DNA from 4 places in the Kitasatospora sp. NPDC059408 genome. Region 4 is predicted to be linked to each of the others. Evidence: riboswitches for the same ligand, from Rfam matches in the RefSeq annotation. Region 4 holds a riboswitch; each other region holds the start of a gene.
What was found. A riboswitch is a leader RNA that binds a small molecule or an ion and turns the genes downstream of it on or off. The one in region 4 is predicted to bind cobalamin.
Positions count from the first base shown of each region.

Region 1: linked by a shared signal. The riboswitch ahead of ACFXDE_RS21365 (cobalamin biosynthesis protein) and the one ahead of metE (5-methyltetrahydropteroyltriglutamate--homocysteine S-methyltransferase) in region 4 are both predicted to bind cobalamin.
Region 2: linked by a shared signal. The riboswitch ahead of ACFXDE_RS34665 (HoxN/HupN/NixA family nickel/cobalt transporter) and the one ahead of metE (5-methyltetrahydropteroyltriglutamate--homocysteine S-methyltransferase) in region 4 are both predicted to bind cobalamin.
Region 3: linked by a shared signal. The riboswitch ahead of ACFXDE_RS21945 (FecCD family ABC transporter permease) and the one ahead of metE (5-methyltetrahydropteroyltriglutamate--homocysteine S-methyltransferase) in region 4 are both predicted to bind cobalamin.

Region 1 covers NZ_JBHYWI010000030.1:68,820-76,232, forward strand. Annotated here, with positions in the region: gene ACFXDE_RS21355 (putative cobaltochelatase) at 1-1,178, opposite strand, end outside; gene ACFXDE_RS21360 (cobyric acid synthase) at 1,175-2,695, opposite strand; gene ACFXDE_RS21365 (cobalamin biosynthesis protein) at 2,692-3,654, opposite strand; cobalamin riboswitch at 3,756-3,900, opposite strand; gene ACFXDE_RS21370 (helix-turn-helix domain-containing protein) at 4,152-4,847, shown strand; gene ACFXDE_RS21375 (alpha/beta hydrolase family protein) at 5,067-6,155, shown strand; gene ACFXDE_RS21380 (hypothetical protein) at 6,818-7,413, shown strand, end outside.
Region 2 covers NZ_JBHYWI010000075.1:18,584-25,996, forward strand. Annotated here, with positions in the region: gene efp (elongation factor P) at 1-140, opposite strand, end outside; gene ACFXDE_RS34625 (M24 family metallopeptidase) at 216-1,322, opposite strand; gene rpmF (50S ribosomal protein L32) at 1,415-1,588, opposite strand; gene rpsR (30S ribosomal protein S18) at 1,598-1,831, opposite strand; partial or broken gene ACFXDE_RS34640 (hypothetical protein) at 1,837-2,489, opposite strand; gene rpsN (30S ribosomal protein S14) at 2,486-2,791, opposite strand; gene rpmB (50S ribosomal protein L28) at 2,791-3,027, opposite strand; gene rpmG (50S ribosomal protein L33) at 3,162-3,326, shown strand; gene ACFXDE_RS34660 (type B 50S ribosomal protein L31) at 3,394-3,645, shown strand; gene ACFXDE_RS34665 (HoxN/HupN/NixA family nickel/cobalt transporter) at 3,742-4,851, opposite strand; cobalamin riboswitch at 4,884-5,076, opposite strand; gene ACFXDE_RS34670 (ArsR/SmtB family transcription factor) at 5,159-5,542, shown strand; gene ACFXDE_RS34675 (hypothetical protein) at 5,596-7,269, shown strand; gene ACFXDE_RS34680 (AAA family ATPase) at 7,293-7,413, opposite strand, start outside.
Region 3 covers NZ_JBHYWI010000032.1:18,813-26,225, reverse strand. Annotated here, with positions in the region: gene ACFXDE_RS21955 (ABC transporter substrate-binding protein) at 1-415, opposite strand, end outside; gene ACFXDE_RS21950 (ABC transporter ATP-binding protein) at 454-1,218, opposite strand; gene ACFXDE_RS21945 (FecCD family ABC transporter permease) at 1,218-2,276, opposite strand; cobalamin riboswitch at 2,372-2,510, opposite strand; gene sodN (superoxide dismutase, Ni) at 2,623-3,018, opposite strand; gene sodX (nickel-type superoxide dismutase maturation protease) at 3,204-3,641, shown strand; gene ACFXDE_RS21930 (CGNR zinc finger domain-containing protein) at 3,667-4,266, opposite strand; gene ACFXDE_RS21925 (amino acid ABC transporter ATP-binding protein) at 4,391-5,143, opposite strand; gene ACFXDE_RS21920 (amino acid ABC transporter permease) at 5,182-6,072, opposite strand; gene ACFXDE_RS21915 (ABC transporter substrate-binding protein) at 6,192-7,124, opposite strand.
Region 4 covers NZ_JBHYWI010000003.1:217,232-224,644, forward strand. Annotated here, with positions in the region: gene ACFXDE_RS04620 (carboxymuconolactone decarboxylase family protein) at 1-172, shown strand, start outside; gene ACFXDE_RS04625 (putative Ig domain-containing protein) at 615-2,615, shown strand; cobalamin riboswitch at 2,800-3,037, shown strand; gene metE (5-methyltetrahydropteroyltriglutamate--homocysteine S-methyltransferase) at 3,189-5,504, shown strand; gene ACFXDE_RS04635 (3-hydroxybutyryl-CoA dehydrogenase) at 5,594-6,418, opposite strand; partial or broken gene ACFXDE_RS04640 (short-chain fatty acyl-CoA regulator family protein) at 6,418-6,998, shown strand; gene ACFXDE_RS04645 (hypothetical protein) at 7,016-7,413, opposite strand, start outside.

The DNA.
Region 1 (7,413 bases), on a different contig from region 4:
GCGTCGGAGGCGGCGGCCTCCGGGGCCTGCGGACCGCTCTCGGGCTCGGGCGCGCCGCCGCCGTCCGGGCCGGGGCCGCCGTCGTCGCCGGGGCCGGGGCCGTCCGGGTCGTCGCCGTCACCGTCACCGTCGGTCCCGGGGGAGTCCTCCGGGGAGTCCTCGGGCTGCGCGTGCTCCTCCAGCGTCCGGTCCAGCTGCTCCTCGTCCAGTCCGGGCGCGTCGAACGGGTTGCGGCGGCGCCGGTGCGGCAGCGCGAGCTGGGCGGCCTTGCGGACGTCCTCCTCCAGCACCTCCGCGCGCCCGTCCCACGCGGCCAGCGCGACGGCCGTCCGCGCCATGACGATGTCGGCGCGCAGCCCGTCCACCTCGAACGCGGCGCACACGGCGGTGATCTGCCGGAGCGCCACGTCGGTGAGCTCGACCTTGGGCAGCAACTCCCGTGCGGCGGTGATCCGTTCGGCGAGCGCCCGCTCCTCGCCGGCGAACCGCGCCGCGAAGCCGGCCGGGTCCGCGTCGTAGGCGAGCCGCCGCCGGACGACCTCGGCGCGCTCGGCCGGGTCGCGCGTCGCGGCGATCTCCACGGTCAGGCCGAAGCGGTCGAGCAGCTGCGGCCGCAGCTCGCCCTCCTCCGGGTTCATCGTGCCGACCAGCAGGAACCGGGCCGCGTGCCGCACCGAGACGCCCTCGCGCTCGACGTAGGAGCGGCCCATCGCGGCGGCGTCCAGCAGCAGGTCGACGACGTGGTCCTGGAGCAGGTTCACCTCGTCGATGTAGAGCACCCCGCGGTGCGCCTTGGCGAGCAGTCCGGGCTCGTACGCCTTGACGCCCTCGGCGAGCGCGCGCTCCAGGTCGAGCGAGCCGACGATCCGGTCCTCGGCCACGCCGACCGGCAACTCGACCAGCTGGGAAGGCCGTTCGCTGCTCCCCGAGGAGGCGTGCGGTCCGTCCGGGCACTGCGGGTCGGGCGCGGCCGGGTCGCAGGAGAAGCGGCAGTCGTCGACGGTGGCGATGGACGGCAGCAGGCCGGCCAGCGCGCGGACCATCGTCGACTTGGCGGTGCCCTTCTCGCCGCGCACCAGCACGCCGCCCACGGCAGGGGAGACCGCGTTCAGCAGCAGTCCGAGCCGCAGGTCGGTCATCCCGACGACCGCGGTGAACGGGTAGCGGACGTCACTCATGCGTTGCCAGCCTCCTCAGGCGCACCGGGCGGCAGGAACGGCAGCGTTCCGGCCGCCGGCACCCCGCCCTCGATCAGCTTCCACAGCGCGTCGGTGTCCGCGTGCTCCTCGATCAGGTCCCCCAGACGGTCCAGCCGGGCCTCGCGCGCCTCGGCGAACGAGGTGTCCGGCGCCGGGACGAACGCGCGGCCCGCCAACGCGGCCACCTCGCGCAGGAACTCCCGGCGGAACCCGTCGTTCTCCAGCGCGCCGTGCCAGGTCGTGCCCCACACCGAGCCCACCCGGCACCCGTCCAGGAAGGGCTCCCCGCCGTCCACGGCGACCACCCCGTGGTGGATCTCGTAGCCCTCGACGCGGTGCCCGTAGGCCTCGCCGACCGGCCGGGCGAGCACCTTCTCCACGCCGAACCGCACGCGCGTCGGCAGCAGGCCGAGCGCGTCGACGGCACCGGCCTTGGACTCGACGTCGTCGACGATCGAGCCCGCCAGCATCTGGTAGCCGCCGCACACCCCGAGGACCGGCAGCCCGGCCGCCGCCCGCGCCCGCAGCGCCGGCTCCAGCCCGCGCTCGCGCAGCCAGGCGAGGTCGGCCACGGTGGCCCGGGTGCCGGGCAGCACGACGAGGTCGGCGTCGGCGAGCTCCTCCGGCCGGGTCGCCCAGCGGACGAGCACGCCGGGCTCCTGCGCCAGCGCGTCCAGGTCGGTGAAGTTCGACAGCCGGGGGAAGCGCACCACGGCCACCCGCAGCACGTCCGCCCCGAGCGGCCCGCGCCCGTCGACCCGGTCCACTACCGTCGACAGGTCCAGCGAGTCCTCGGCGTCCAGCCACAGCCCCGGCAGCATCGGCAGGGTGCCGAGCACCGGACGGCCGGTCAGGCCGTGCAGCATCTCCAGACCGGGCGCCAGCAGCCGGGCGTCCCCGCGGAACTTGTTGACGAACCAGCCGGCCACGTGCCGCTGGTCCTCCTCGGACAGCAGCGCCAGCGTCCCGTACATCGCCGCGAACACGCCGCCCCGGTCGATGTCGCCGACCACCACGACGGGCAGCCGGGCGGCCGTCGCCAGGCCCATGTTGGCGATGTCCCGGTCGCGCAGGTTGATCTCGGCGGGCGAGCCCGCGCCCTCGCACACCACCACGTCGTAGCGGCGGCGCAGGTCCGCCAGGCACTCCAGGGCGCGCTCCAGCAGGACGGGCTTGCGCTCGCGGTAGTCCAGCGCGCCCACCTCGGCGACCGGCCTGCCGAGCAGCACCACCTGGCTGCGGCCGTCCGCGCCGGGCTTGAGCAACACCGGGTTCATCGCCGCCTCCGGCTCCACCCGGGCGGCCTGGGCCTGCATCGCCTGGGCCCGGCCGATCTCGGCGCCGTCGGCCGTCACGAACGAGTTCAGCGACATGTTCTGCGCCTTGAACGGCGCCACCCGGACGCCCCGGCGGGCCAGCCACCGGCAGATGCCCGCCGTGACGACGCTCTTGCCCGCGTCCGAGGTCGTCCCCGCGACCAGCAGCGCGTTGGTCATGCCCTTCCCCTCCTCAGCAGCGATCGCAGCAGGACGTGCCCCGCGACCGTCGTACCCAGCGCCAGCGCGCCCACCCGCCGCGACAGCGCGCAGGCCCGCTCGATGTCGTCCACCGTCACCGGCCGCAGCTCCGCGCCCAGCACCGGCCGGTGCTCGACGCGCTCGCCGTACCGCAGCGTGCCGCCCAGCCGCACGCCCACGGCGCCCGCGAACGCCGACTCGGCCTGCCCCGCGTTCGGGCTCGGATGCGCCGAACCGTCCCGCCGCCACACCCGCCAGGCCGTCCGCGGCTGCGGCGCGGCGGCCACCGTCAGCAGCGCCGTCAGCCGGGCGCCAGGCCAGCCCGCCACGTCGTCCAGCCGGGCCGAGGCCCAGCCGAACCGGGCGTGGCGCGGCGAGCGGTGACCCACCATCGCGTCCAGCGTGTTGACGGCGCGGAAGGCCAGCAGACCGGGCGTGCCGGCGAGGGCGCCCCAGGCCAGCGCGTTCACGACGGCGTCCGCGGTGTTCTCGGCCACCGACTCCACGACGGCGCGGGCGATCTGCTGCCCGTCCAGCGCGCTCGGGTCGCGCCCGCACAGGTGCGGCAGCCGCTCCCGGGCGGCGGGCAGGTCGCCCGCGGCCAGCGCCCGGCCGATCGTGCGCGCCTCCCAGGTCAGCGAGGTGCCGCCGAGCACCGTCCAGGTCGCGGCGGCGGCCAGCGCGGCCCGCCCCAGCGGCCGGCGGCCGGCCGTCCGCTCCAGCGCCACCGCGCCCGCCGCGACGGCGCCCACGCAGAGCGCCGTGTACACGGCCCCGGTGGCCCGGTCGTCGCGCCACATCCGGCGCTCCAGACGGGTCGCCGCACCGCCGAAGACGGCCACCGGGTGGCCGCGGCGCGGATCGGCGTAGCGGGCGTCCGCCAGGTAGCCCGCGACGGCGCCGACCGCGAAGGCGGCGGCGCGGGTCAGCGGGCGCACGACGGAGGGGGACAGGGGAGGGCTCGGCGGGTCGGGGCAGCCTGCATCGCGTGCGAGTCCTCACTCAGGGTCCGCGCCCTGGATCGACGTACCGGGGGCGAGAGTCTCCTGGCTTCCGGGTCGAACGCACCCCCGGAGCCTTCCGGCAGTACGTCAGCGAAGACTGACGGTCCGCCGTGGCGTCGTTCCGGCCGTGCTCCCCGGTGACAGTGGCGGGACCGCGCCGGACTCGCACCGGCTTCCTCTGCATGCCTCCGTTTGGCCCTGGGATCCCATCACGCGGCCGAACCGGGAGTCAACCGAGGTCACGGAGGGGTTGGTCACACGAGGGAGGCCCGGCGCGCGCCCCCGAACGCCCCCGTCACTACCTCCGAGTACTGCCGCCGCAGGGGCATGACATCCTGTGTGATCCTCCAGCGGTCCGCGCGCGCCCTCCCCGGCGCTTCGTGCGTTCGGCGGCTGGGGGCCCGTTCGTACCGGCCCTAGCGTTCGTTCACATGCGACGAAGACAGCCTCCGCCCGCCCTGCCCCCGGTGCCGTTCTCGCCCGCCGCGGCCCGCGCCCACCGCGCCGGGCTCGGCCTGACCCCCGAACAGGTCGCCGGCGGCATGGCCGCGCACGGCGTCCGGCTGCTGCCCACGCACGTCATCGCCTGGGAGAGCGGCGAGCTGCGCCCCACCGAGGAGGAGTTCATCGCCCTCGCCCGCGCCCTGTGGTGCCCGCCCGCGCAGCTCATGGGCACCCGCCCGGCCCGCCTGCGCGACCACCGCGTGGCCCGCGAACTGAGCCAGGACACCGCCGCCCGTCGCATCGGCGTCGCCCTGCGCGTCTACCAGGAGGCCGAACTCACCGGGACGTGGGACGGCGACGAGGAGCGGACGCACGCGCTCGCCCAGGTGCTCGGACTGCGGCTCACCGAACTCGTCGAGGTGACCGGCCGCGGCGCCGAGCTCGACCAGCGGCTGCGCAGGTGCGTGGACGGCCGCTGGCAGCCCCACCTGCGGGCGGTCGCGCGGCTCGTGCCGGTCCACGAGGACGACCTCGCGACCGTCCTGACGGCCCTGCACCAGGAGCACCAGGTGTCCTCCCCGCACTGGGGCGCCGCGACGCCCACCCTGCCCCCGCGCGACCGGCCCCTGGCCCCGCGCTTCTGGGAACTCCTCGGCCGCCTCCACACGGAGATCCCGGTCTGACCCGTCCCGGCCGCCCCGTCCCCGGCTCCCACCCCCACCCCCACCCCGTCCCCGGCTCCGGTTCGGCCTCCCGCCTCCCCGCCCTCCGCAGGAGCCGCCACCCCCACCCCGTCCCCCGTCCAGCCCATCCCACTGGCCCCCGCCCCCACCCGCCAGTGAACTTGTCCCCAGCAGACTCACAGAGCGGGGAGCGATATGCGTTGGGGAACCGCAGCCGCCGTGGCGGCAGCCGCCGTCGGCACCGGGGTCGCCGTGCTGGTCGTCGGCCGGCGGGCGTCCGAGCGGCTCGTGCGGCCGGAGACCGTCGTGCTGGAGTCCGGCCCCGTCCTGGTGCAGAGCCTCGCCGCCGGCCGGATCACCTTCAACCGGACGCCCGCGGCCCTCCACCCCGGCCGCTGGGCGCTGGAGTGGGACGGCGACGGCCACGCCGTCGTCGACGACATCCTGCACAGCGACGAACAGGGCGTCACCCGCCGCCTGGTCCGCGCCGACCGGGGCACCCTGACGCCCGGCACCGAGGTCCGCTTCACCCCGCGCGTGCACCTCGGCGACCCGACGACCTCCCTCGGCCTCCCGTTCACCGAGACCGCCGTCGCCGGCGAGCTGGGCGCGATGCCCGCCTGGCGCCTCGACGGCAAGCGCGGCACCTGGGTGGTCCTCGTGCACGGTCCCGGCGCCGACCGCGCCCAGACGCTCCCCGTGCTGCCCGTCCTCCAGCGCCTGGCGCTGCCCGCCCTCGCCGTCACCTACCGCGGCGACCAGGGCGCCCCCGCCTCGCCGGACGGGCTCGGCCACTTCGGCGAGAGCGAGTGGCGCGACGTGGAGTCGGCCGTGCGGCTCGCCCTCGACAGCGGCGCCGGCCGGGTGATCCTCTACGGCTGGTCGGTGGGCGCCACGATGTGCCTGCACGCCGCGGCCCGTTCGGCCTGGGCGGGGGCGATCGCCGGGATCGTCCTGGACTCGCCGGTGCTCGACCTGCCCGCCACCGCCCGCCGCGACGCGGTCCGGGCCGGCTACTCCAGGCCGGTCGCCGAGCTCGGCGCGCTGGCCGCGGAGGGCCGCACCGGGGTCGACCTGGCCGACTTCGCGCGCCTCGCCGAGGGCGCCGACCTGCGCGTGCCGACCCTCGTCCTGCACAGCCCGGACGACCCGATCGCGCCGTTCCGCGCCGCCCGGCACCTCGCCACGGCCCGTCCCGACGTCGTCAGCCTCCGGGCCTTCCCGGGTGCGGACCACACCGCCCTCTGGAACTCCGACCCCGCGCACTACTCGGAACTCCTCCGGCGCTGGCTCACCCCCCTCCTCTGATCCGGACCGGCTGCCGTTAATCCGGGGCATTCCGGCCGGTCATTCCCCGGTCCGGTCCCCGCCTCCTCCGTTCTTGCAATTCCCCCCACCCGTCATCGCGCGCCACCCGGGAACCGGAAGCCGATTCCGCCGGAACGGGAAGTCGGCGCGGTCGATTTCCGCCACCGGTCCCGCGCTCGCCGACCTGGCCGATCCGCATCCACCCGGAGCACTCCCGGCGGGCGTGCCCGGTGCGCGCATTCCCGCCTCCATCCGTCGGCGACACCGCGAGAGTCGGCCATTCGCCCCTCGCCGCAGCCCTTTCCGTATCCGTTCGAACACCCCCCGTGACCACCGCAAACGGGCCTGGCATGAGCCCGCCACACGATTCCGGCCAGGCGGTTTGCCGCTGTTGCCCGATCTTGCGGAGGTGCTGCCACAACCCGCCCGCCCGTACAACCAACCGGATGTGACAGAAGGCCGGTACAAGGGGAAGACTGCTCGACGTGACGTCTCGGAACCCGCGCGACCGTGATGCCCCGCTCCCACCGACGATCGGTACCGGTGCGACGGTGACCCGCCTCCCCGGTACGGCCCACCGGCCCGTCGGGGCCAGGCCGGGCGGGGGCGGCGTACCCCGCCGACGAGGCCCCGCACCCGCCCCCGGCCGCGGCCGGGTCCCCGTGCCGGACGGCTTCCCCGCCCCCGCCGAGCTGGCTCCGCTGGCCCGCCGGATGCTGGTGGACGCCGTCCGGATCGCCCGCTGGGCGGGGGAGCTCGGCGAGGTCGACAAGCGGGGCGAACTGCTCCCCGAGGACGCCCGCGCGGCGGGCCGCGCGCTGGCCATGACGGTCGGCGCCGCGGCCAAGGCCTGGGGCCAGGCGCTGCTGGTCGGCCTGGTCGAGGCCCGCGACGGCGGCGCCGGGCCGGGCTGGCGGCTGCACGCCTGGGAGCACGACGACGAGGCCGTGGTGCGCGGCTGGTCCGCGCTGTTCGACGCCTGGACGCTGCTCGCGCCGGTCCCGCCGGCCGCCCTGCGCGGCGTCTTCACGGTGCTGGCCGGCCAGGCCGTGGACCAGGCCCCGCAGCTGCTCTCCTTCCTGCACCTGGTGGCCGGCCCGGTCGCCGACAGCGAGCTCCTGGAGCTGCTGCGCCGCGGCCTGGACGAGCGCCGGGTCGGCGGCAGCGGGGGCGTGGGCCTGTCGCCCGTGCCGCACGCCGCCTCCGCCGTGTCGGCGGTCCGCGGCACCTGCCGCGAGCCGCAGATCGACACCCCGGC
Region 2 (7,413 bases), on a different contig from region 4:
GTCAGGACCTCCTTGAGCTTCGTACGCACGAAGGCCGGGCCCTTGCCGGGCTTGACGTGCTGGAACTCGACGACGGACCAGAGCTTGCCGCCCTCCAGCTTGAGGACCATGCCGTTCTTGAGATCGTTCGTGGAAGCCACGGGCGCACTTACTCCTGGATATAGCTGTCAAGGAACCAAGGGTCGCGTCCTGCCACCGGCGGCCCGGGGCCGCCGTCACAGGGCGAGGAGCTCCTTGGTGGTGATGGTGAGCAGCTCGGGCCCGCCCTCTTCGAGGGGGCGCACGACGAGCGTGTCCTCGATCCGGACCCCGCCCTTGCCCGGGATGTGTACCCCCGGACCGACGGTGACCGGTACGCGGCTGTCCAGTTTACCCATGTCCGCCGGACCGAGGCGCGGCGCCTCCCGCATCTCCAGCCCGATGCCGTGGCCCACCGGGTGCGGGGAGGCCTCGGAGTGGCCGGCCGCGTCCAGGATCTGCCGCGCCGCCCGGTCGGGTACGCACTGCTCCACGCCGGGTCCGAGCGCCTCCCGCCCGGCCCGCTGCGCCCGGAACACCAGCCGGTGCAGCTCCACCTGCCAGGGCGCGGGGGCGGCGCCGATCACGAAGGTCCGGGCGGTCGACACGCCGTACCCGCGGTACTGGGCGCCGAGCACCACGGTCAGGAAGTCGCCCTCCTCGACCCGGCGGTCGGTCGGCTGGTGGGCGGGCTGGCCGGAGTGGCTGCCGGTGCCGACCGAGACCGGGAAGGCCGCCCGGTCGGCACCGTGGTCGATCATCCGGCGCTCCAGCTCCATCGCCAGGTGCCGCTCGGTGCGGCCGACCAGGATCGACTCCAGCAGCTCGCCGAGCGCCTGGTCGGCGATCTCGGCGGCGATCCGCAGGTCGGCGATCTCGTGCTCGTCCTTGATCACCCGCAGCCGTTCGACGACCTGCCCCAGCTCGGCCAGCCGGACCCCCTCGGCCAGGCTCGCCACCGCGCGGTGGCGCAGGACGGTGAGGTCGTGCTCCTCCACCGCCATGGCGTGCACCCGCAGCCGGGAGGCCTCGGCCGCGGCCGCCAGCGCGGTGTCCGCCCCGGCCGGCACCGGGACCTGGGTGACGTCGGCGGCGATCAGGTGCTCCCCGGTGTCGTCCGGCGGCAGGTCGTCCGGCAGCGTCAGCAGCACCCGTTCCCTGGTGAGCAGCAGGGTCGCGCCGCAGGGGGCGCAGCCGGTCAGGTACCGCACGTTGGCCGGCCGGGTGATCAGCGCCGCATCGGCCCCGGCCGCACTGCAGTGCTCCCGCAGCCGCTCCCGCCGACCCGCGTACGCATCAGACATGCGTCGAGCCTACGAAGCCCGCCCCCGATCCGCCCGCCGAGAACCCCCGACGGGGGCGCGACCTTTACCTACCCGCGCCCCCGGCGGCGCCGTCACCCCCCTTCCGGATCGATGAGCCCCCTCCGGTAGGCGGGCACGAGGTGCTGCGGGACGAGCAGTTCCCGCCCGTTCACCGTGATCGGGACGAGTTTCGGCGCGCTCGCCTTCCACTGGGCCCGGCGGTGCCGCGTGTTGCTGCGGGACGTCTTGCGCTTGGGTACGGCCATCAGGGTCTCCTATCGGGTGGTGTACGGGAGCAGGGCCATCTCGCGGGCGTTCTTGATCGCCCGGGCCATCGCCCGCTGCTGCCGGACGGTCAGCCGGCTGACCCTGCGGCTGCGGATCTTGCCGCGGTCGGAGACGAACTTCCGCAGGAGATCGGTGTCCTTGTAGTCGATGTACTCGATACCGGCTGTGACCAGCGGGTTGGGCTTGGGCCTCGGCGGGTTGAGTCGTTTACGCACAGTGATGATCCTCAGGCGACGGGGTCGAGCAGGTCGTGGAAGGCGTCGGGCAGCGCCTTCCAGCCGGATTCGCCGGCGGCGAGTTCGGCGTCGGTGAGCAGGCAGGAGTCGAGGAGGTGGGTGATCCCGTCCGTGTCCAGGCCCTCGGCCGTGAAGCTGAGCTGCTGCACGCGGTCACCGTGGGCCGGGTGCCAGTCGAGGGCGGCGGCGGCCCGGCGCGCGGGCGGGTAGAGGTCCCAGGCCGCGTCGGGCAGCGCGGAGAGCCACGGCCCGCACTCCTCCACCGCGAGGTTCGCCCCGGCCGCGTCCCACGCGAGCTCCCTCCTTGCCTGCCAGCGGGCAGGAGGGGCCCATGGTCGGGCCGGTTGGCCAGCCAGAAGCGGCCGCGGCTGCGCTGGGCCGCCGGGACGAGGGGCAGCAGGTCCTACCGCAGGGCGCAGCACGGGCAGTCGTTGAGCAGCGGTACGTCGGCCGGGTCGAACTCGCCGCCCGCGTCGCGCAGTCGGCGGTGGACGACGCCCCGGGAGGCGTCCCGCAGGTCGTGGTGGAGGACCACGGCGTCGACCGCGCCGCGCGCCAACTCCTCGACGGCACTGCGGCGGTGGTCGGCGTGCAGCCCGGCGACGACCACGACGGGCAGCCTGGTCCCGTCCGCGCCGCTCACCAGCCGGCCTTGCGGACGCCGGGCAGGTGGCCCGCGTGGGCGAGGGTGCGCAGATTGATCCGGGAGAGGCCGAAGGCGCCGACGTAACCGCGCGGGCGGCCGTCGACGGCGTCGCGGTTGCGGATCCGGGTGGCGCTGGCGTCGCGCGGCTGGCGGGCGAGTTCGGCCTGGGCGGCGGCGCGCTCGGCGGGGGCGGTGCCGGGCTGGGCGATGATCCGCTTGAGCTCGGCGCGGCGCCCCGCGTAGCGGGCGACGGTCTCGCGCCGCCGTTCGTTCTTGGCGATCTTGCTCTGCTTCGCCATCAGACCTTCTCCCCCCGGGCCCGGATCCGGGCGACGGCGGCCTCGACCCCGATCGCGTCGATCGTGCGGATCCCCTTGGCGCTGAGCGTGAGCCGGACGTACCGGCCCTCGCCCGGCAGCCAGTAGCGCTTGCGCTGGATGTTGGGGTCGAAGCGCCGCGGGGTGCGGCGGTGCGAGTGCGAGATCGCGTTGCCGAAGCCCGGCCGGCGGCCGGTGAGCTGGCAGTGGGCGGACATGGGGGCTCCCAAAACGGTCCGGGAATGGGCGGGACGGAGGTCACGTTACACCAGATGAAAATGACATCCATTTCGGTGTACGGTTCCAACCCGGCCCCGAAGCGCCGCACCACCCGACCCCTCCGGAGGACCTCATGGCCCGCAGCGAACTGCGCCCCGTCATCAAGCTCCGCTCCACCGCCGGCACCGGCTACACGTACGTGACCCGCAAGAACCGCCGGAACGACCCGGACCGGATGGTGCTGCGCAAGTACGACCCGGTCGCGCGCGAGCACGTCGACTTCCGCGAAGAGCGCTGACCGAAGAGCGCCGGAACGAAGAACGTCGAACGAAGAGCGCTGATCCCCCGCCGAGGAGGCACCCCCCATGAAGCCCGGAATCCACCCCGCCTACCGGCCCGTCGTCTTCCGCGACAAGGTCGGCGGCCTCTCCTTCCTCACCCGCTCGACGGTCACCAGCGACCGCACGGTCGAGTGGGAGGACGGCAACACCTACCCCGTCATCGACGTCGAGATCTCCTCGGCGAGCCACCCCTTCTACACCGGCCAGTCCCGCGTGCTCGACACCGCGGGCCGCGTCGAGCGTTTCCGCCAGCGCTACGGCGACCGGCACAGCTGACCCGGCGCAGCCGGCCCGGAACGCGCGCGACGGCGCCTCCCCACCGTGGGGAGGCGCCGTCGCGGCAGGCGTGCGGCAGGCGTGCGGCAGGCGTGCTCAGGAGCGTTCGGCGCCCCAGCGCTTCTCGACCCCGGCCAGCTTCCAGTACGCGATCGCCGCGGCCCAGACGACGACGAACAGCCCGGCGATCGCGTAGCCGACGTTGTCGAGCGAGATGTCCGCGATCCAGCCGGTGACCGGATCGGTCAGGTCCAGCTTCTCGTGCAGCACGCCGACCAGCTCGATCGTGCCGATGATGAACGCCACCGCGATCGACAGACCGGTGATCGTCAGGTTGTAGTACACCTTGCGCACCGGGTTGGAGAACGCCCACTGGTACGCGAAGTTCATGAACGTCCCGTCCAGCGTGTCGAACAGGCTCATCCCCGCCGCGAACAGCAGCGGCAGGCAGACGATCGCGTACCAGGGCAGCCCGGCGGCCGCGCCCGAACCGGCCATCACCATCAGGGTCACCTCGGTCGCGGTGTCGAAGCCGAGGCCGAGCACCATGCCCACCGGGAACATCTGGCCGGGCCGGGTGATCGAGCGGGTCGCCCGGTTCAGCACCCGGGCCATGAAGCCGCGCGAGTTCAGGTGCTGCTCCAGCTCGGCCTCGTCGTACTGCCCGGCGCGCATCGCCCGGAACACCTTCAGGATGCCGAGCAGCGCCGCCAGGTTGAGCGCGCCGATCAGGTAGAGGAACGCGCCGGAGGCCGTCGTGCCGACCATGCCGAGCCACTGGTGGGTGGTCGACTCGTCGTCCATCAGCGTGTTCGCCAGCTGCGCGCCGCCCGCGACCAGGGCGGCCATGACGACCACCATCGACGAGTGCCCGAGGGCGAACCAGAAGCCCACCGAGACCGGCCGCTTGCCGTCGGCCATCAGCTTGCGGGTGGTGTTGTCGATCACCGCGATGTGGTCGGCGTCGAACGCGTGCCGCATGCCGAGCGTGTACGCCGTGATGCCGAGGCCCACCCCGAAGACCTGGGTGCCGACGGCGTAGTTGTGCGGCGCCACCAGGAAGACGAGGGTCCCGAACGCCACGACGTGCATGGCCAGGATCACCCCCATCAGCCCGGCGGTGCGGACGGTGTCCTCTCTCCTCCACCGGAAGGTGGGCAGCACGGCGGGCGCGGCCTCGGGGGCGGCGGTTTCGGGCAGGGTCATCTTCGGATCACGCTCCAGCACCTCGTGGAAAGACGTTCGTGAGATGCCGTGGCCGGTCTCCTGGCTGACGGGGCTCCCGTACCCGCCTTCCCAGGCGCGCGAAGCGCCCAGTGGCGTCTGGGTACGGGCGGACTCCCCCGATCACAGTGGCGAGGGCCGCTCCGGAATGGGACCCCTGAGGGTCCGTCACCGGTCTTCCCGAGCACCACGGCGGGGAACACCGTAGGGGTCCCGGGCCGACCCTTGCAAGGCTGCGCACCTACGCAGGTGTCCAGGATCACAGGTCGTGAGCTGCCAGAATGTCCGCATGCATCTCGTACCGGCCGACCGCGCGGGCCACCGCACCATCGACGGACACCGGGTCTGCGAGGCCATCGCCGCGATCGGCGACGCCGCGCACGTCCGCTCGTGGTCCGAGCGGTTCTCCCTGCTCGCCGACCCCGGGCGGCTCGCGATCCTGCTCGCCCTGCACCGCGCCGGACCGCTCGCCGTCACCGACCTCGCCGTCGCCACCGGCATGCGCGACCCGGCCGTCTCGCAGGCCCTGCGGCTGCTGCGGACGGCCGGCGTGGTCACCGGGGACAAGGACGGACGCGTCGTGCGCTACCGGCTCGTCGACGAGAGCATGCGCCCCCTCCTCGACGAGTGCGCCGCGGCCGACCACGAGGAGCCCGCCGCCGCGGCGGGCTGACCTCCCGGGCCTGAATCACCGCGGGGAGCCGACCCGATGAGTACGATCATGGCGTGCCGACCCACCCCCACGCCTGGCCCGCCGACCGCTGGAACACCCGGCCGGTCAGGGCGCGCGTGCTGGCGGTCGCCCGCACCCTCACCTCCGCCACCCGGGTCCTCGACGTCCTCACCCTCCTGAACCGCGACGGCATCGAGCGCTACGCCACCGTCAACCCCGGCTCCGCCTTCGCCGACGGCCTCGACGACTACCTGCGCGGCCTGCCCGGCATCACCCTGCTGGACTGGGAGGAGGCCGTCCGGCACCGCTTCGACCTGGCCGTCGCCTGCGCCGTCCACTCCTCGATGCACCGCCTCGACGCCCGGCTCGTCGTCCTCCCGCACGGCGCCGGCTACAACCGCCTGGTGACCGAGTCCACCGGCGACACCGTCAGCGCAGCCGGCCTCTCCCGCAACGAACTTACCCACCACGGCCGGGTCTTCGTCGACGTCCTCGGCCTCTCCCACCCGGAACAGCTCGACCGGCTGCGGGTCTCCTGCCCCGAGGCGCTGGACGTCGCCCAGGTCGTCGGCGACCCGTGCTTCGACCGCATGCTCCGCAGCCTGCGCCTGCGCGACTCCTACCGGGCCGCCCTCGGCGCCGTCGACGGCCGGCGGCTCGTCGTCGTCAACTCCACCTGGAGCGAGCACTCGTTATTCGGCCGCCGCCCCGACCTGCCCCGGCGCCTCGTCCGCCGGCTCCCCGCCGACGAGTACGCGGTCGCCGTCGTCCTCCACCCCAACATCTGGAACCGGCACGACCCCGAGGCCCTGCTCGACGACGCCCGGCGGATGGGCCTGCGCCTCGTCCCGCCCCACCAGGGCTGGCAGGCCGCCCTCGTCGCCGCCGACTGCCTGATCGGCGACCACGGCTCGGTGTCCGTCTACGGCGCCGCCCTGGAACGCCCCACCCTGCTCGTCGCCACCGGCGCCGCCGAACTCGACCCGCACTCCCCCAGCCACGCCTTCGGCCAGGCCGCCCCCGCGCTCGACCCGGACGGCGACCTCGCCGCCCAGCTCGAACAGGCCCTGCAGAAGCAGGACCCGGCCGCCCTGCGCCCGATCACCGACCGCTCCCTCGCCCGCCGCGGCCGCTCCGCCGAGGTGCTGCGCCCACTGCTCTACTCCTTCCTGGACGGACTGGACGAACCGGACGACGAACCGCTCCTGCCGCCCTACCCCAAGCCGGTCCCCCGCCCCGGCACCCCCGAAGGCCCGACGGCCTACGACGTCGAGGCCGCGAGCGAGGGCACCGAGGTCAGCCTGCGGCGCTACCCCTTCGACCCCGGCGACCACACTCCGCGCGGCTTCCACGCCCTCACCGACGAACACCCGGGCGACGCCCTGCGCTACACCGCCGAGGTCCTCGCCCGGACCGAGACGCGCGCCGAACTCCCCGCCGGACGCTGGCTCGCCGACACCGCCGCCGCGCTCCCCGGCCTCGCCGTCGCGGTGGCCGCCCTCGGCCCGGCCCGCCACCTCGTCCGGCTGCGCACCGGCCTGCTGCTGGAAGCCTGCGCCGAACGGACCTGGGGCAGCGCCGAACCCCGCCTCGACCCGCTGCTCCTCGGCTCCGCCGTGGCGCACTGGCTCACCACCGGCGGCGACCCGGCCGGCCTCCCCGAGCACGGACTCACCATCCGCACCGGCGAACACCGCACCCGGGTCGCGTTCACCACCGGGCCGTAAGAGGACGTCCTGGTGCCACGGCACTAGCGTGCCTGCAGTTCCTGCAGCCGCTCCCGGCTGCGCGCCGCGAGCGCCGCGTCCCCCTGCTCCTCCGCGAGCTCGACGAGCAGCGTGTGCGCCTGCGCCTCTTTGGCGTACTGGCTC
Region 3 (7,413 bases), on a different contig from region 4:
CCTCCGGGGTGAATCCGCGGCCCTCGTCGTAGCCGTAGTGCCAGCCGGCCAGGACGAGGTCGGCCTTGGCATCGAGCACGATCTCCTTGGTGATCTGCGCCTTGGAGAGCCACGCGGTCCGCTGGTAGCCGTCCTTCCAGGCCACCTGGTCGATCCGGCCCTTGTCGTCGGGCATCACGTAGCCGGCCATCCGGTCGGCGAGGCCGAGGGAGAGCATCAGCTCGGTGATGCCGACGTCGTAGGTGACCGTGCGGGCGGGCTTCCGCGGGAAGGTGAGCTTCGTGCCGCAGTTGTCGACGGTCACCGGGTAGTGGGCGGACGCGTCGGCGGCCCCGCCGCCCGGGGCGATCTCGGCGCCGCAGGCGGTGAGTCCCAGGGCGAGCAGGACGGTGGCGGCAACGGCCTTGGTGCGCAAGGGGGTTCCTCGGGGTCGATGAAAGGGGTGACGGCCGGTCAGAGCCGGTCGAAGAGCAGGTGGACGGCCCCGGTCCCCGGGTGCCGCACGGGGGTGGCCCGGACGCCGAACACCTCGGCCAGCACGCCGGGTTCGAGCACCTCGGCGGGCGGCCCGGAGGCGACGATCCGCCCGGCCCGCAGGACGTACAGCAGGTCGCAGTGCCCGGCCGCCAGGTTGAGGTCGTGCAGCGCGGTGAGCACCGTCGGCCCGGCCGCGCGGACGAGCGCCAGGACCTCCAGCCGGTGCCCGATGTCGAGGTGGTTGGTGGGCTCGTCCAGCACCAGCAGGCGCGGCTCCTGGACGAGCGCGCGGGCGATCAGCACGCGCTGCTTCTCGCCGCCCGACAGGCCCAGGAAGCCGCGCTCGGCGAGGTGCCCGGCGCCGACCCGGCGCAGCGCCTCCGCGCAGCGCCCGAGGTCGCCGTCCGAGGGTCCGCCGAAGCCCGGCCGGTGCGGCAGCCGGCCCATGGCGACCACCTCGGCCACCGTGAAGTCGAACTCGGCGGAGTGCTCCTGCGGCAGCGCGGCCACCCGCCGGGCGGCCTCGCGCGGGGCGAGCGCGTGCAGGTCGTCGCCGCCCACCAGGACGGCCCCGGCGGCGGGCCGCAGGGCCCGGTAGACGCAGCGCAGCAGCGTCGACTTCCCGCTGCCGTTGGGCCCGACGAGCCCCACCACCTGTCCGGCGGAGGCCTTCAGGGCGATGTCGTGGACGAGCCGGGTGCCGGCCAGCTCCACCGAGACGGAGTCGAGGGCGAGGTCCATCAGCGGCCTCCGAGAGCGTGGCCGCGACGGCGCATCAGCAGCAGGAAACAGGGCACCCCGAGCACCGCGGTGACCACCCCGACGGGCAGTTCGGCCGGGGCGAGCAGGGTGCGCGAGACGATGTCCACCCAGACCAGCAGCAGCGCCCCGGCGAGCGGCGCGACCAGCAGCACCCGGCGGTGCCCGGCGCCGACCAGCATCCGCGCGAGGTGCGGGACCATCAGCCCGACGAAGCCGATCGCCCCGCTGACGGCGACGACCGTGCCGGTGACGGCGGCGGTCACCACGAACAGCTCGCGGCGCAGCCGGTCGGGGTCGACGCCGAGCGAGGCGGCGGTCTCGTCGCCCATGGCCAGCGCGTCCAGCCGCCCCGCGGCGCAAGCGAGGTGGGCGAGTCCGGCCAGCACGGTGGCGGCGGCGATCGGCACCGAGCCCCAGGTCGCGCCGCCGAGGCTGCCGAGCAGCCACATCATGGCGTCGCGGGCGGCCTCGCCGCGGGCGGCGGCGAAGACCATGAGCGCCGTCAGCGCGGAGAAGCCGTACGAGAGGGCGGTGCCGGTGAGCACGAGGCGCAGTGGGGTGAGTCCGAAGGCGGTGCGCGCGGCCAGGTACACCAGCACCATGGCGATCAGCGCGGAGCCGAACGCGGAAGCGGAGATCGCCCACACGCCGAGCGAGGCGAAGGCGCCGAGCAGCAGGACGGCGTTGGCGCCGACGGCGGCGCCGGAGGAGACGCCGAGGACGAACGGGTCGGCGAGGGCGTTGCGCACGAGGGCCTGCACGGCGACCCCGGTGGCGGCGAGCCCGGCGCCGACCACGGCGGCCAGGACGGTGCGCGGCAGCCGGATCTCCCAGACGATCGCGTACGCGGCGGCCTCCTCGGCCTCCAGCCGACCGCCCGTCAGTCCGGCGCCGAGCAGCCGCAGGACGCGCGTCCAGCCGAGTCCTGCGGAGCCGAGGGCCACGCCGCACACGAGGGAGAGCAGCAGGGCGGCGGCCAGGCCGGCGGCGAGGGGCACGGCGGGTATGCGGCGGGAGTCCGGTGGCCTTCTCACGATCTGTTCGGGCGCCTTGCCTCGGGCCGTGGGTGTGCCGGGGCCGACGCCGGCCGGGTGCGGGCCCGGGCGCCATCCCCTCGCAGTCCTCGGCGAGTTGTCGGGAGTTCAGCGGCCGGGGGCGATCGGGCTGGCACGGCCCCGGGGGCGTGCTCACCGTTGCGGGTCAGCGCCGGATTCACACCGGACTTCTCCCTCGGACGCCTTGGCAGCATAACAGCCAATACGGCAATGCGGTCCTTACAGGTATGTGTACGGAGATGAACGGACGTGAACGCACGGCCCGGACGCGCGAAAGCCCCCGCCCGGTGGTCCGGGCGGGGGCTCTCGACGTGGCGACGCGTCAGGCTCAGGCCTGCTTGGTCTCCCAGAAGATCTTGTCGACCTCGGCGATCAGGTCCAGCAGGGCCTGGCCGGTGGCCGGGTCCGTGGACGCCTTGGTGGCCGAGGCGGCCTTCAGGGTGTCGTTGATCAGCTGGTGCAGCTGCGGGTACTTCTCGAAGTGCGGGGCCTTGAAGTAGTCGCTCCACAGCACCGAGATGTGGTGCTTGACGGCCTCGGCGCGCTGCTCCTTGATGATGATGGCGCGGGCGCGGAAGTGCGGGTCCTCGTTGGCCTGGTACTTCTCCTGGGTGGCCTTGACCGACTCGGCCTCGATCCGGGCCTGCGCCGGGTCGTACACACCGCAGGGCAGGTCGCAGTGGGCGTGGGCGGTGGCGCGCGGTGCAAACAGACGAGAGAACATGGGAGTCCTTCCTTAGATCGTCTTCCCGCGCCCGAGACTACCCTTCCGGCCTCCCGGTTTCGCGATCGGGCGGTGGGCCTAGGGCAAAAGGCCGATCCGGAACCGGGGTAATCCGGACATCGGACAGGTGACGGTCCGTACGGCACACTGGGACGCGGCGGCCGGGAGGAGGAGTGGTGGCGCGGATGACGCAACCGGGGGACGGCGCACGGGCGGGCACGGTGCCGTTCGGGCTGGTCGACGTGGCGGGACCGTCGATGGTCCCGACCCTGCGCGAGGGCGACCAGCTGCTGGTCCGGTACGGCGCGCGGATCCGCCCGGGCGCGGTCGTGCTCTTCCGGCACCCGTTCCAGCAGGACCTGCTGGTGGTCAAGCGGGCGGCCGAGCGCCGGGCGAAGGGCTGGTGGCTGCTCTCCGACAACCGGCCGGTCGACAGCGACAGCCGCAGCTACGGCGCCGTTCCGGACGAACTCGTGCTCGGCCGGGTGCTGCTGCGGCTGCGCCCGCGCCCGGCCTGGCTGGCGCCCGGTCGCCGGCTGGAGCGACTGCTGCTGACCCCCGGGCTGGTCCGGGTCCCGGGGCTGGCCCGCCGCCTCGGCGTCTGGGTGGACGCCGAGCTCTAGTGCCACGGCACTGGCGGATGCGCGCCTAGGCCTGCAGCTGCTGCGGTCCGAGCGCCGCGTCCTGGGCCTCCTGGCGCTTGCGGGCCCGGTAGGCCGCGACGTTGGCGCGCGTGGCGCAGCGGTCCGAGCAGTAGCGCCGGGAGCGGTTGGTGGAGGTGTCGAGGTAGGCGTTGCGGCACGGCGCGGCCTGGCAGATCCCGAGCCGGTCGGCGCCGAGCTCGGTGAGGTGGACGGCCAGGCCCATGCACGCGACGGCGCTGAAGTGCGCGGTGGCGGTGGGCGAGTTGTCGGCGAGGTGCAGGTGCCAGCGCGGCCGGCCGGCGTCGTCGAGGTAGTCGTGGCCGGAGACCAGCGGGCTGACGGGGTACTCCATGAGCAGGCTGTTCAGCAGGTCGACGCCACGTACCTCGTCGCCCTCGGCGGCGGCCTCGAAGACCCCGCGCAGCCTGGTCCGCACCGCCCGCAGGCGGGGCAGGTCGGACTCGTCGGCCAGGGCGGCGGCGCGAGAGGACTCGGAGAACAGGGCGCGCACGGCGTCCACCGAGGTCAGCGTGTCGGTGCCGCGCTCGGGTTCCTCGGTGTTCACCAGCCGAACGGCGAGATCGGCGTAGGAGGCGAGCTCCACGGCGGTCCTTCCAGTGGTTCGGTAACGGGCTGATTGCGTCCAGCCTATTACCCGGATCGGGAAAACGGCGGCGCCCGGCAGGATCGGCCTGCCGGGCGCCAAGGGTTGCTCGCTCAGCGCACGCTCAGAGGACCTTCGAGAGGAAGGACCGGGTGCGCTCGTGCTGCGGGTTGGTGAGGACGTCGCGGGGGTTGCCGGACTCGACGACCACGCCGCCGTCCATGAACACCAGCGCGTCGCCGACCTCGCGGGCGAAGCCCATCTCGTGGGTGACGACGATCATCGTCATCCCCTCCTCGGCGAGGCCGCGCATGACGTCCAGCACCTCGCCGACGAGCTCCGGGTCGAGCGCCGAGGTGGGCTCGTCGAAGAGCATCAGCTTGGGCTTCATGGCCAGCGCGCGGGCGATCGCGACGCGCTGCTGCTGGCCGCCGGACAGCTGCGACGGGTAGCTCTTCGCCTTGTCGGACAGGCCGACCCGCTCCAGCAGGGCCATGCCGCGCTCGCGCGCCTCGGCCTTGGACTCGCCCTTGACCTGGACCGGCGCCTCCATGACGTTCTCGAGCGCGGTCATGTGCGGGAACAGGTTGAAGTGCTGGAACACCATGCCGATGTCCCGGCGCTTCTGCGCGACCTCGCTCTCCTTCAGCTCGTGGAGCCGGTCGCCCTTCATCCGGTAGCCGACCAGTTCGCCGTCGACCGAGAGGAAGCCGCCGTTGATCTTCTCCAGGTGGTTGATGCACCGCAGGAAGGTCGACTTGCCGGACCCGGAGGGGCCGACGAGGACGAACACCTCGCCCTTGCGGACCTCCAGGTCGATGCCCTTGAGCACCTCCACGAGGCCGTAGGACTTGCGCACGCCCTGCGCCTCGACCATCGGCACGGGCCGGGAGTCGGTGGGCTTGGTCAGATCGGTCATACGTGACCGCCTCCCTCGATGCCCGGGACCACGTCGTTCTCGGCCCGCGGGACGGGCTTGCCGGCGAACAGCCGCCGCAGCCGCTGCAGCGGGGTCGGCGGGAGCGCACGGTTGGCGCCGCGGGCGTAGTGCCGCTCGACGTAGTACTGGCCCACGGTGAGGATCGAGGTCATCAGCAGGTACCAGATGCTGACGACGAGCAGCAGCGGAATGGTCTGGAAGGTGCGCGAGTAGATGTTCTGGCCGGCCCGGAGCAGCTCCTCCAGCGAGATCGCCGAGACCAGCGAGGTGGTCTTCAGCATCGAGATGGTCTCGTTGCCGGTCGGCGGGATGATCACGCGCATCGCCTGCGGCAGGATGATCCGCCGCATGGTCTTGAACTGGCTCATGCCCAGCGCGTGCGCGGCCTCGGTCTGGCCGAGCGGCACGGACTGGATGCCGCCGCGGACGATCTCGGCCATGTACGCGGCCTCGTTGAGGCCGAGGCCCAGCAGCGCCGCGACGAACAGCGGGATCGCCTGGTTGGTCGGCTCGGACCAGAAGGCCGGGCCGAACGGGATGCCGATGGAGATGTTGGCCCAGAGCGAGCCCAGGAAGTTCCAGAACAGCAGCTGGACCAGCACCGGGGTGCCGCGGAAGACCCAGATGTAGAACCACGCCGTGCTGGAGAGCACCGGGTTCGGCGACAGGCGCATGATCGCCAGCGTGATGCCGCCGGCGATGCCGATCGCCATCGACAGGAAGGTCAGTTCGAGCGTGACGCCGAGGCCGTGCGTGATCGAGGAGTCGAAGAGGTACTTCCCGACGACGTCCCACTGGAACTGGCTGTTGGTGATGAGGGCGTGGATCAGCATCGCCGCGAGGACGGCGACGACGGCTGCTCCCACCCAGCGTCCGGGGTGGCGGACCGGGACGGCCTTGATGGTCTCAGGCCGTCCCGGGGGCACCGACCCCTGGTCGGAAGGGTTCACTGTGTGGCCTCAGGGGTTGTGTTCAGAGGAGCGGTTCAGCTGGTGGCACCGTTGACGACGGGCTTGTCGATCGCGCCCGCCTGGACGCCCCACTTCTCCAGGATGCTCTTGTACGTGCCGTCCGCCATCAGGGACTGGACGGCGCCCTGGACCGCCTTGGTCAGGTCCGAGCCCTTGGCGAGCACGACGCCGTACGGGGCGGTGTCGGTGACGTCGCCGACCTTCTCCAGCTGCCCGTTGGTCTGCTTGATCGCGTAGTCGACGACCGGGGAGTCGGCCAGCATGACCTGGTCGCGGCCGGAGACCAGCGCCTGGGTGACGTCCGTCTGCAGGTCGAACTTGTCGCCGTCGTTGGGGACGGTCGGCTTGCCGGCCTTGACGCAGGCGGGGTTGATCGTGTCCTTGATCGAGTCGGCCTGGGTGGTGCCGGTCTGGACGGCGACCTTCTTGCCGCACAGGTCCTTGGGGTCGACCTTGTCCGGGTTGCCCTTCTTGACCGCGGCGCCCGTACCGGCGTTGAAGTACGTGACCATGTCGACCGTGGCCTCGCGCTCCTTCGTGTCGGTGAAGGAGCTCATGCTGAGGGTGTACTTCTTGCCCGTGATGCCCGGGATGATCGAGTCGAACGTGGCGTTCTGCACGTCGGCGCTCAGGCCCAGCTTCTTGGCGATCGCGGTGGCCAGGTCGACGTCCATGCCGACGATGTTGCCCTTGTCGTCCTTGAACTCGTTGGGCGCGTAGGACGCGTCCGTGGCGACGACGATCTTGCCCGCGGACTTGACGTCGGCCGGGACGAGGGCGGCCAGCGACGGGTCGGCGGACACGGCCGGGACCGTGGCGCTCGCGTTCGCGCCGGCCGAGGAGCCGCTGGAGGAACCGCTGCTGCCGCAGGCGGTGAGGCCGAGGGTCAGGGACGCGGCGACGGCGCCGGCCGCGAGGAGACGGGTGCGCTGGGTACGGGCGGTCATGAGGGGGATCTCCTCCTGAGGGAGAGGTCGGGCGGAGCGCGCCGCGGGAAGCGGCGCACCGGGGCAGCAAGGCCGTACGGCGCTGTACGGGTACACACACGGCGCTGTACGTCGTCGTACGGGCAGGGCCGGTTCGTGCGCCTGGACCGGGGGTGTCCAGGGTGGTGCTTGGATACTGCTTCCGCCACCCTCCGCCGAGGTGGACGTTGACCGAACCGCCTCGACCAGTGGTCGGCTCGATCCGAGATGGGGGGAATCCTGCCATCTGATGACGGTCGGAAGGCCCTCA
Region 4 (7,413 bases):
GACCACCACCCCGGCGGACGCGGCGCTCCAGGAGGAGGCCTACACCGCAGCGCGCGAGGCGCTGACGGACGAGCAGATCTCCGCGGTGATCTGGGTGGCCATCGCCATCAACGCCTTCAACCGGGTGTCGATCCTGAGCAAGCACCCGGTGCGCCCGGTGGCGGTGCGCTGACGGTGCGGCGGGGGCCTGGCGCGGCTCCCGCAACCCGCGCGGACCTCGGGCGATCCGTGTGCGTGGCAAACCCCAGGCCGGCCCGGCGGGTTGGCGGGTGGCCGCCAGTGGCGGCATGACGCCTGGTCAAGACCAGGTCATGGCGGTCAAAGCCTCGGTCATGGCATGGACACCCGCCTTGTCCACCGGTCCGGGCTTCGCTACCTTTCAGGCGCCGGAGCCATGACGGCTCCCGCAACTCACCCCCTGGCATGTCCTGGACATCCTCAGCTCGGAACGGCCTCCGTCACCCCGTCGGGCCGACGCCCCACGGCCGTACCGAACTTCCGGGCAGCCGTTTGCACGTGCGCGTTTCCCCTCATCCCGGGCCTGCACGCGACCCCGCCGCCTCACATCGGCGTGTCCGCACGCCCGGGGCCGACCCCCATCCGGGAGGGCTCCGTTGCACAAGCTCATCCACACCGCCCTGCGGCACGGCGGACTCCGCGCCACCACCGCGACGCTCGCCGTCGGTGCCGTGGTGGCCGCCGGCCTCGCCGTCGCGGCGCCGGCCGGCGCCACGGCCGCCACCTCCGGCGCGAACGTCAGGCACTCCTGCGCCCAGCCGGCCCAGCGTCACCAGAAGTCCTGCGACGCCCTGGTGCGCACCGACGTGGTGCAGCCGCACGCGTTCTCCCTCAGCGCGGTCTCGCCCGACGTGAACCCGTCCGGCCTCGGGCCGACCGACCTGCAGAGCGCCTACGGCCTGTCGACCAACGGCGGCGCCGGGCAGACCGTCGCCATCGTCGACGCCAACGACGACCCCAACGCCGAGTCCGACCTGGCGACCTACCGCGCGCAGTACGGGCTGCCTGCGTGCACCACCGCCAACGGCTGCTTCAAGAAGATCGACCAGAACGGCGGCACCAACTACCCGGCCGGCGACACCGGTTGGGCGGGCGAGATCTCCCTCGACGTCGACATGGTCTCCGCCGCCGCCCCGAACGCCCACATCCTGCTGGTCGAGGCGAGCTCGGCGAACATGGCCGACCTCGGTGCCGCCGTCAACCAGGCCGTCGCCCAGGGCGCGAAGTTCGTGTCCAACAGCTACGGCGGCCCCGAGGACTCCACCGACACCTCCTCGGACAGCCAGTACTTCAACCACCCCGGCGTCGCCATCACCGTGTCCTCGGGCGACTCCGGCTACGGCACCGAGTACCCGGCGGCCTCCCAGTACGTCACCGCCGTCGGCGGCACCTCGCTGACCCGCGACTCCAGCGCGCGGGGCTGGCACGAGACCGTCTGGGGCTCCAGCTCGGGCGGCAACGGCGCCGGCTCCGGCTGCTCGGCCTACGACCCCAAGCCGAGCTGGCAGAGCGACAGCGGCTGCTCCAACCGGACCGTCGCCGACGTGTCCGCGGTCGCCGACCCGGCCACCGGCGTCGCCGTCTACCAGACCTACGGCGGCAGCGGCTGGGCCGTCTACGGCGGCACCAGCGCCTCGTCGCCGATCATCGCCGCCGTCTACGCCGACGCCGGCACCCCGGGCGCGAGCGACTACCCGTCCCAGTACCCGTACCAGCACACGGGTGCGCTCAACGACGTGACCAGCGGCGCCAACGGCACCTGCTCCCCGTCCTACCTGTGCACCGCGGGCCCCGGCTACGACGGCCCGACCGGCCTCGGCACGCCGAACGGCCCGACCGCCTTCCGGGCCGGCAGCAGCACGGGCAACACCGTGACGGTCACCAACCCGGGCAGCCAGAGCACCACCACGGGCAGCGCCGCCTCCCTGCAGATCCGCGCGACGGACTCCGCCTCCGGCCAGAGCCTGACGTACAGCGCGAGCGGCCTGCCGACCGGGCTGTCCATCGACGCCTCCAGCGGCCTGATCAGCGGCACGGCGTCGACGGCGGGCACGTACAACGTGACGGTGACGGCGAAGGACGCCACCAACGCCTCCGGTTCGACGAGCTTCACCTGGGCCGTGTCCGCCCCGGGCGGCGGTTGCACCGGTGCGGGCCAGCTGCTCGGCAACCCGGGCTTCGAGACGGGTAGCGCCTCGCCCTGGACCGCGACCGCCGGCGTGATCGACAACTCCGCGAGCGAGGCCGCCCGCTCCGGCTCCTGGAAGGCGTGGCTCGACGGCTACGGCAGCAGCCACACCGACACCCTGAGCCAGACCGTCACGATCCCGGCCGGCTGCAAGGCGTCGCTCGGCTTCTGGCTGCACATCGACACCGCCGAGACCGGCACCACGGCCTACGACAAGCTCACCGTCCAGGCCAACTCCACCACCCTGGCCACCTTCTCCAACGTCAACGCGGCCAACGGCTACACCCTGCACACCTACGACCTCTCCTCCTTCGCCGGGCAGAGCGTCACCATCAAGTTCACCGGCACCGAGGACGCCTCGCTCCAGACCAGCTTCGTGATCGACGACACGGCCCTCAACGCCTCCTGACCGACCGAGCACCACAGGTACGACAGGTACGACCGATAGGACAGATAGGACCGGTGGGGCCGCGGCCGACTGCGGCCCCACCGGCACGTCCGCGGTGGCGCCGAATCCCGACGTCGTCTCCTGACGTCGTCTCAGCATCCGGACGAATGGCCGAATCCCCGACGAAGCGACCGCGGATAGGCCGTAGGCTGGCCGTGCAGCTGGTTCGCCCCGTCCGCCAGGCGGGGCGTCGCAAGAGGGAACCCGGTGACGCCATTCAACTGGCCAGTCCGGGACTGCCCCGCAGCGGTGAGTGGGAACGACCGCCGTCATACGCACTGGGCCCGGGCCGGGTCTGGGAAGCGACGGCCAGTAGGTGACCGCCCTTCAAGGGCCGGCCGTGCCCGCGAGTCCGAAGACCTGCCCGCTGCCCGCGTGCGACCGTTCGCGCGCGGCCATCCGGTGACCTCGAGGGCGGGTCGGCGACCACACCAGGCGGAGCTGCCCGCGCAGCGGTTCGCCCGGTGCGTCATCCCTTCGCGTCCTCGTCCCGTCGCCGGGTGCTTGAGAGACAGACTCGCGAAGGAGAGTCCCTTGACCACGAAGTCCGCAGCCGCGGCGACCCTCGCCACCGCGTACGGCTACCCCCGCCAGGGCCGGGGCCGGGAGCTCAAGAAGGCGATCGAGGGGTACTGGAAGGGCGCCGTCACCGCCGAGACGCTGCTCGCCACCGCCGCCGACCTGCGCCGGGGAAACTGGCAGCAGCTCGCCGACTCCGGCATCGAGGAGATCCCGACCGGGGACTTCTCGCTCTACGACCACGTGCTGGACACCACCGTCGCGGTCGGCGCCATCCCGTCCCGCCACCGCGACGCCGTCGATGCCGACCCGCTGGACGGGTACTTCGCCATGGCGCGCGGCACCCAGGACGTCGCTCCGCTGGAGATGACCAAGTGGTTCGACACCAACTACCACTACCTGGTACCCGAGTTGGGACCGGGCACGGCCTTCGCCGCCAATCCGGCCAAGGCGGTCGGCGAGCTGCGGGAGGCCCTCGCGCTCGGTCACGCCGCCCGCCCGGTGCTGGTCGGGCCGGTCACCTACCTGCTGCTGGCCAAGCCCGCCCCCGGCGTCGACGACGACTTCCGGCCGATCACCCTCCTCGACCGGCTGCTGCCCGTCTACGCGGAGCTGCTCGCCGCTCTGAAGGCCGCCGGCGCCGAGTGGGTGCAGCTGGACGAGCCCGCGCTCGTCCAGGACCGCACCCCCGCCGAGCTCAACGCCGCCACCCGCGCCTACCGCGAGCTGGGTGCGCTGGCCGACCGTCCGAAGCTGCTGGTCGCGAGCTACTTCGACCGTCTGGGCGAGGCGCTCCCGGTCCTCGCCAAGGCCCCGGTCGAGGGCCTGGCGCTGGACTTCACGGGACCTGCCGCCGCCAACCTGGACGACCTCGCCGCCGCCGGCGGGCTGCCGGGCAAGCGGCTGGTGGCCGGCGTGATCGACGGGCGCAACATCTGGATCAACGACCTGGAGCAGTCGCTCGCCACCCTGGCCACCCTGCTCGGGCTCGCCGACCGGATCGACGTCGCGCCGTCCTGCTCCCTCCTGCACGTGCCGATCGACGCCTCCGCCGAACGCGACGTCGACCCGCAGATCCTGCGCTGGCTCGCCTTCGCCAAGCAGAAGGCCGCGGAGGCGGCGCTGCTGGCCCGCGGCCTGCGCGAGGGCACCGCGGCGATCACCGCCGATCTCGCCGCCAACCGCGCCGACCTCGCCTCCCGGGCCGGCTCGCCGATCACCCGGGACCCGGCCGTCCGCGCCCGCTCCGCCGCCGTCACCCTCGACGACACCCGCCGCGCCCAGGCCTACCCGCAGCGCGCCGAGGCCCAGCGCGCCCGCCTCGGCCTGCCCCTGCTGCCGACCACCACCATCGGCTCCTTCCCGCAGACCACCGAACTGCGCCTCGCGCGCGCCGACCTGAGCGCGGGACGGATCGACGCCGCCGCCTACCGGGAGCGCATGGAGGCGGAGGTCCGCGAGGTCATCGCCTACCAGGAGAAGGCGGGCCTCGACGTCCTCGTCCACGGCGAGCCCGAGCGCAACGACATGGTCCAGTACTTCGCCGAGCAGCTCACCGGCTACCTCGCCACCCGGCACGGCTGGGTGCAGTCCTACGGCACCCGCTACGTCCGCCCGCCGGTCCTGGCCGGGGACATCTCCCGCCCGCACCCGATGACCGTCGGCTGGTTCCGCTACGCGCAAGGCCTGACGGACCGCCCGGTCAAGGGCATGCTGACCGGCCCGGTCACCATGCTCGCCTGGTCCTTCGTGCGCGACGACCAGCCGCTCGCCGAGACCGCCCGCCAGGTCGCCCTCGCCCTGCGCGACGAGGTCACCGACCTGGAGGCCGCCGGTGCGGCCGTCGTCCAGGTCGACGAGCCGGCCCTGCGCGAGACCCTCCCGCTGCGGGCCGCCGGCCGTCCGGCCTACCTGGACTGGGCGACGGAGTCCTTCCGCGTCGCCACTTCCGGGGTCCGCGCCGACACCCAGATCCACACCCACATGTGCTACGCCGAGTTCGGTGCGATCATGACGGCGATCGACGAGCTCGACGCGGACGTCATCTCCCTGGAGGCGACGCGCTCGCACATGGAGGTGGCCGGGGAACTGGCCGGGGCGGGCTACCCGCGCGAGGTCGGTCCGGGGGTGTGGGACATCCACTCCCCGCGCGTGCCGAGCACCGAGGAGGCCGTGGCGCTGCTGCGCGCGGGCCTCGCGGCGATCCCGGCCGAGCGCCTGTGGGTCAACCCCGACTGCGGCCTGAAGACCCGCGGCTGGGCGGAGACCCGCGCCTCCCTCGACAGCCTGGTCGCTGCCGCCCGCCACCTGCGCGAGGAACTGGCGGGCTGATCCGACCCCCTTCCCCGGGGACAGCACAAGGCCCCGCCGGTGTCCGGCCCTCCGCGACAGAGGCCTGGACACCGGCGGGGCCCGCTCGGTCACACCCCGCGGTGCGGGTGGAACCCCTGCCCGGTCTTTCGGCCGAGCAGGCCCGCCTCGACCATGCGGGAGAGCAGGGGCGGGGGTGCGAAGAGCGGCTCCTTGTACTCGTCGTACATCGACCGAGCGATCGCCTCGACGGTGTCGAGGCCGATGAGGTCGGCGAGTCGGAGCGGACCCATCGGGTGGGCGCAGCCGTGGACCATGCCGGCGTCGATGTCCTCGGGGGTGGCGTGGCCGGCTTCGGCCATCCGGATCGCGGACAGCAGGTAGGGCACGAGCAGGGCGTTGACGACGAAGCCGGCGCGGTCGCGGGAGTGGACGACGTGTTTGCCGAGGACGTCGCGCGCGAAGGCCTCGGCGCGGGCCAGGACGGGTGGGGAGGTGTGCAGGGAGGAGACGAGCTCGACGAGGGGCATCACCGGGGCCGGGTTGAAGAAGTGCAGCCCGAGGACGTGCGAGGCGCGGCCGGTGGTGTTGCCGAGGCGGGTGGCCGGGATGGACGAGGTGTTGGTGGCGAGGACCGCGTCGTCGTCGGCGAGGACCTTGTCGAGCGCGGTGAGCACGTCCGTCTTGACGCGTTCGTCCTCGATGACGGCCTCGACGACGAGCTGGCGGTCGGCGAGCGCTTCGAGGTCGTCGGCGAACAGCAGGTGGGCCCAGGTGTCCTCGCGGTCGGTCGGGCTGATCCGGCCGCGGTCGACGGCGCGGTGCAGGGAGCGGTCGATGCGGCCGCGGGCGGCCCGGAGGGCGGCCGGGTCCCTCTCGCAGACGATGGTGTCCAGGCCGGCGCGGGCGAAGACCTCGGCGATGCCGGAGCCCATCTGCCGAGTCCGCCCGCTACGACATCGAGCACCTCGCCGACCACTTCGGCGTCGGCTACGAGACGGTCTGCCACCGCCTCAGCACCCTGCAGCGCTCCGGCCTGCGCGGGGTGCCGTTCTCGTTCGTGCGGGTCGACCGCGCCGGGAACGTCTCCAGCGCCAGTCCGCCACGGCCTTCCACTTCTCCCGCACCGGCGGCACCTGCCCGCTGTGGAACGTCTACGACGCCTTCGCCTCCCCGGGCCGCGTCCACGTCCAGGTCGCCGCGATGCCCGACGGCCGCCGCTACCTCTGGACCGCCCGCGCCGTCACGCGCTCACCCGGCGGCTGGGGCCGGCCGGGCAAGACCTTCGCGATCGGCCTCGGCTGCGAGCTCCGGCACGCGGCCCGCCTCGTCTACTCCGCCGGCCTCGACCTGGCCGACGAGGCCGCCGCGACCCCCATCGGCCTCGGCTGCAAGGTCTGCGAGCGCCCCGCCTGCCCCCAGCGCTCCGCCCCGGCCATCGGCCGGCCGCTGGCCGTCGACGAGCACACGAGCACGTTCGTCCCGTACGCGGTGCGGGCCGACGCGGAACGCTGAAGCAGGACGGCCGCCCGTCAGGCGAAGCAGAACAGCGCCTCGTAGAGGGTGACGGGGCCGTCCGCGTCGGGGAGCCGGAGCGGGACGGTACGGGCCAGCTCCGGTGCGGAGAGCAGGGCGAAGCCGGCTGCGCGGGTGAGTGCGGCGAGCCGGTGCACCTCGGTGCCGGGCTCCGCGGCGGACGCCCGGGCGGCCGGGGCACCGGGGGCGGGGAAGAGGCACCGGTCGGTCTCGTACCCGTCGGGGTGCAGGGCGAAGGCCGTGGCGTACGGCCCGATGACGGACAGGCGCAGGACGGCTCCGCCGCCGGCCCAGCCGATCCGCCAGACCGAGCCGACGTCGCAGTTGTCGTCGGTGATGTCCTCGACCTGCCAGGACGACGGGAGGGACGCCCGGAACGGGCGGTACGGGTCCT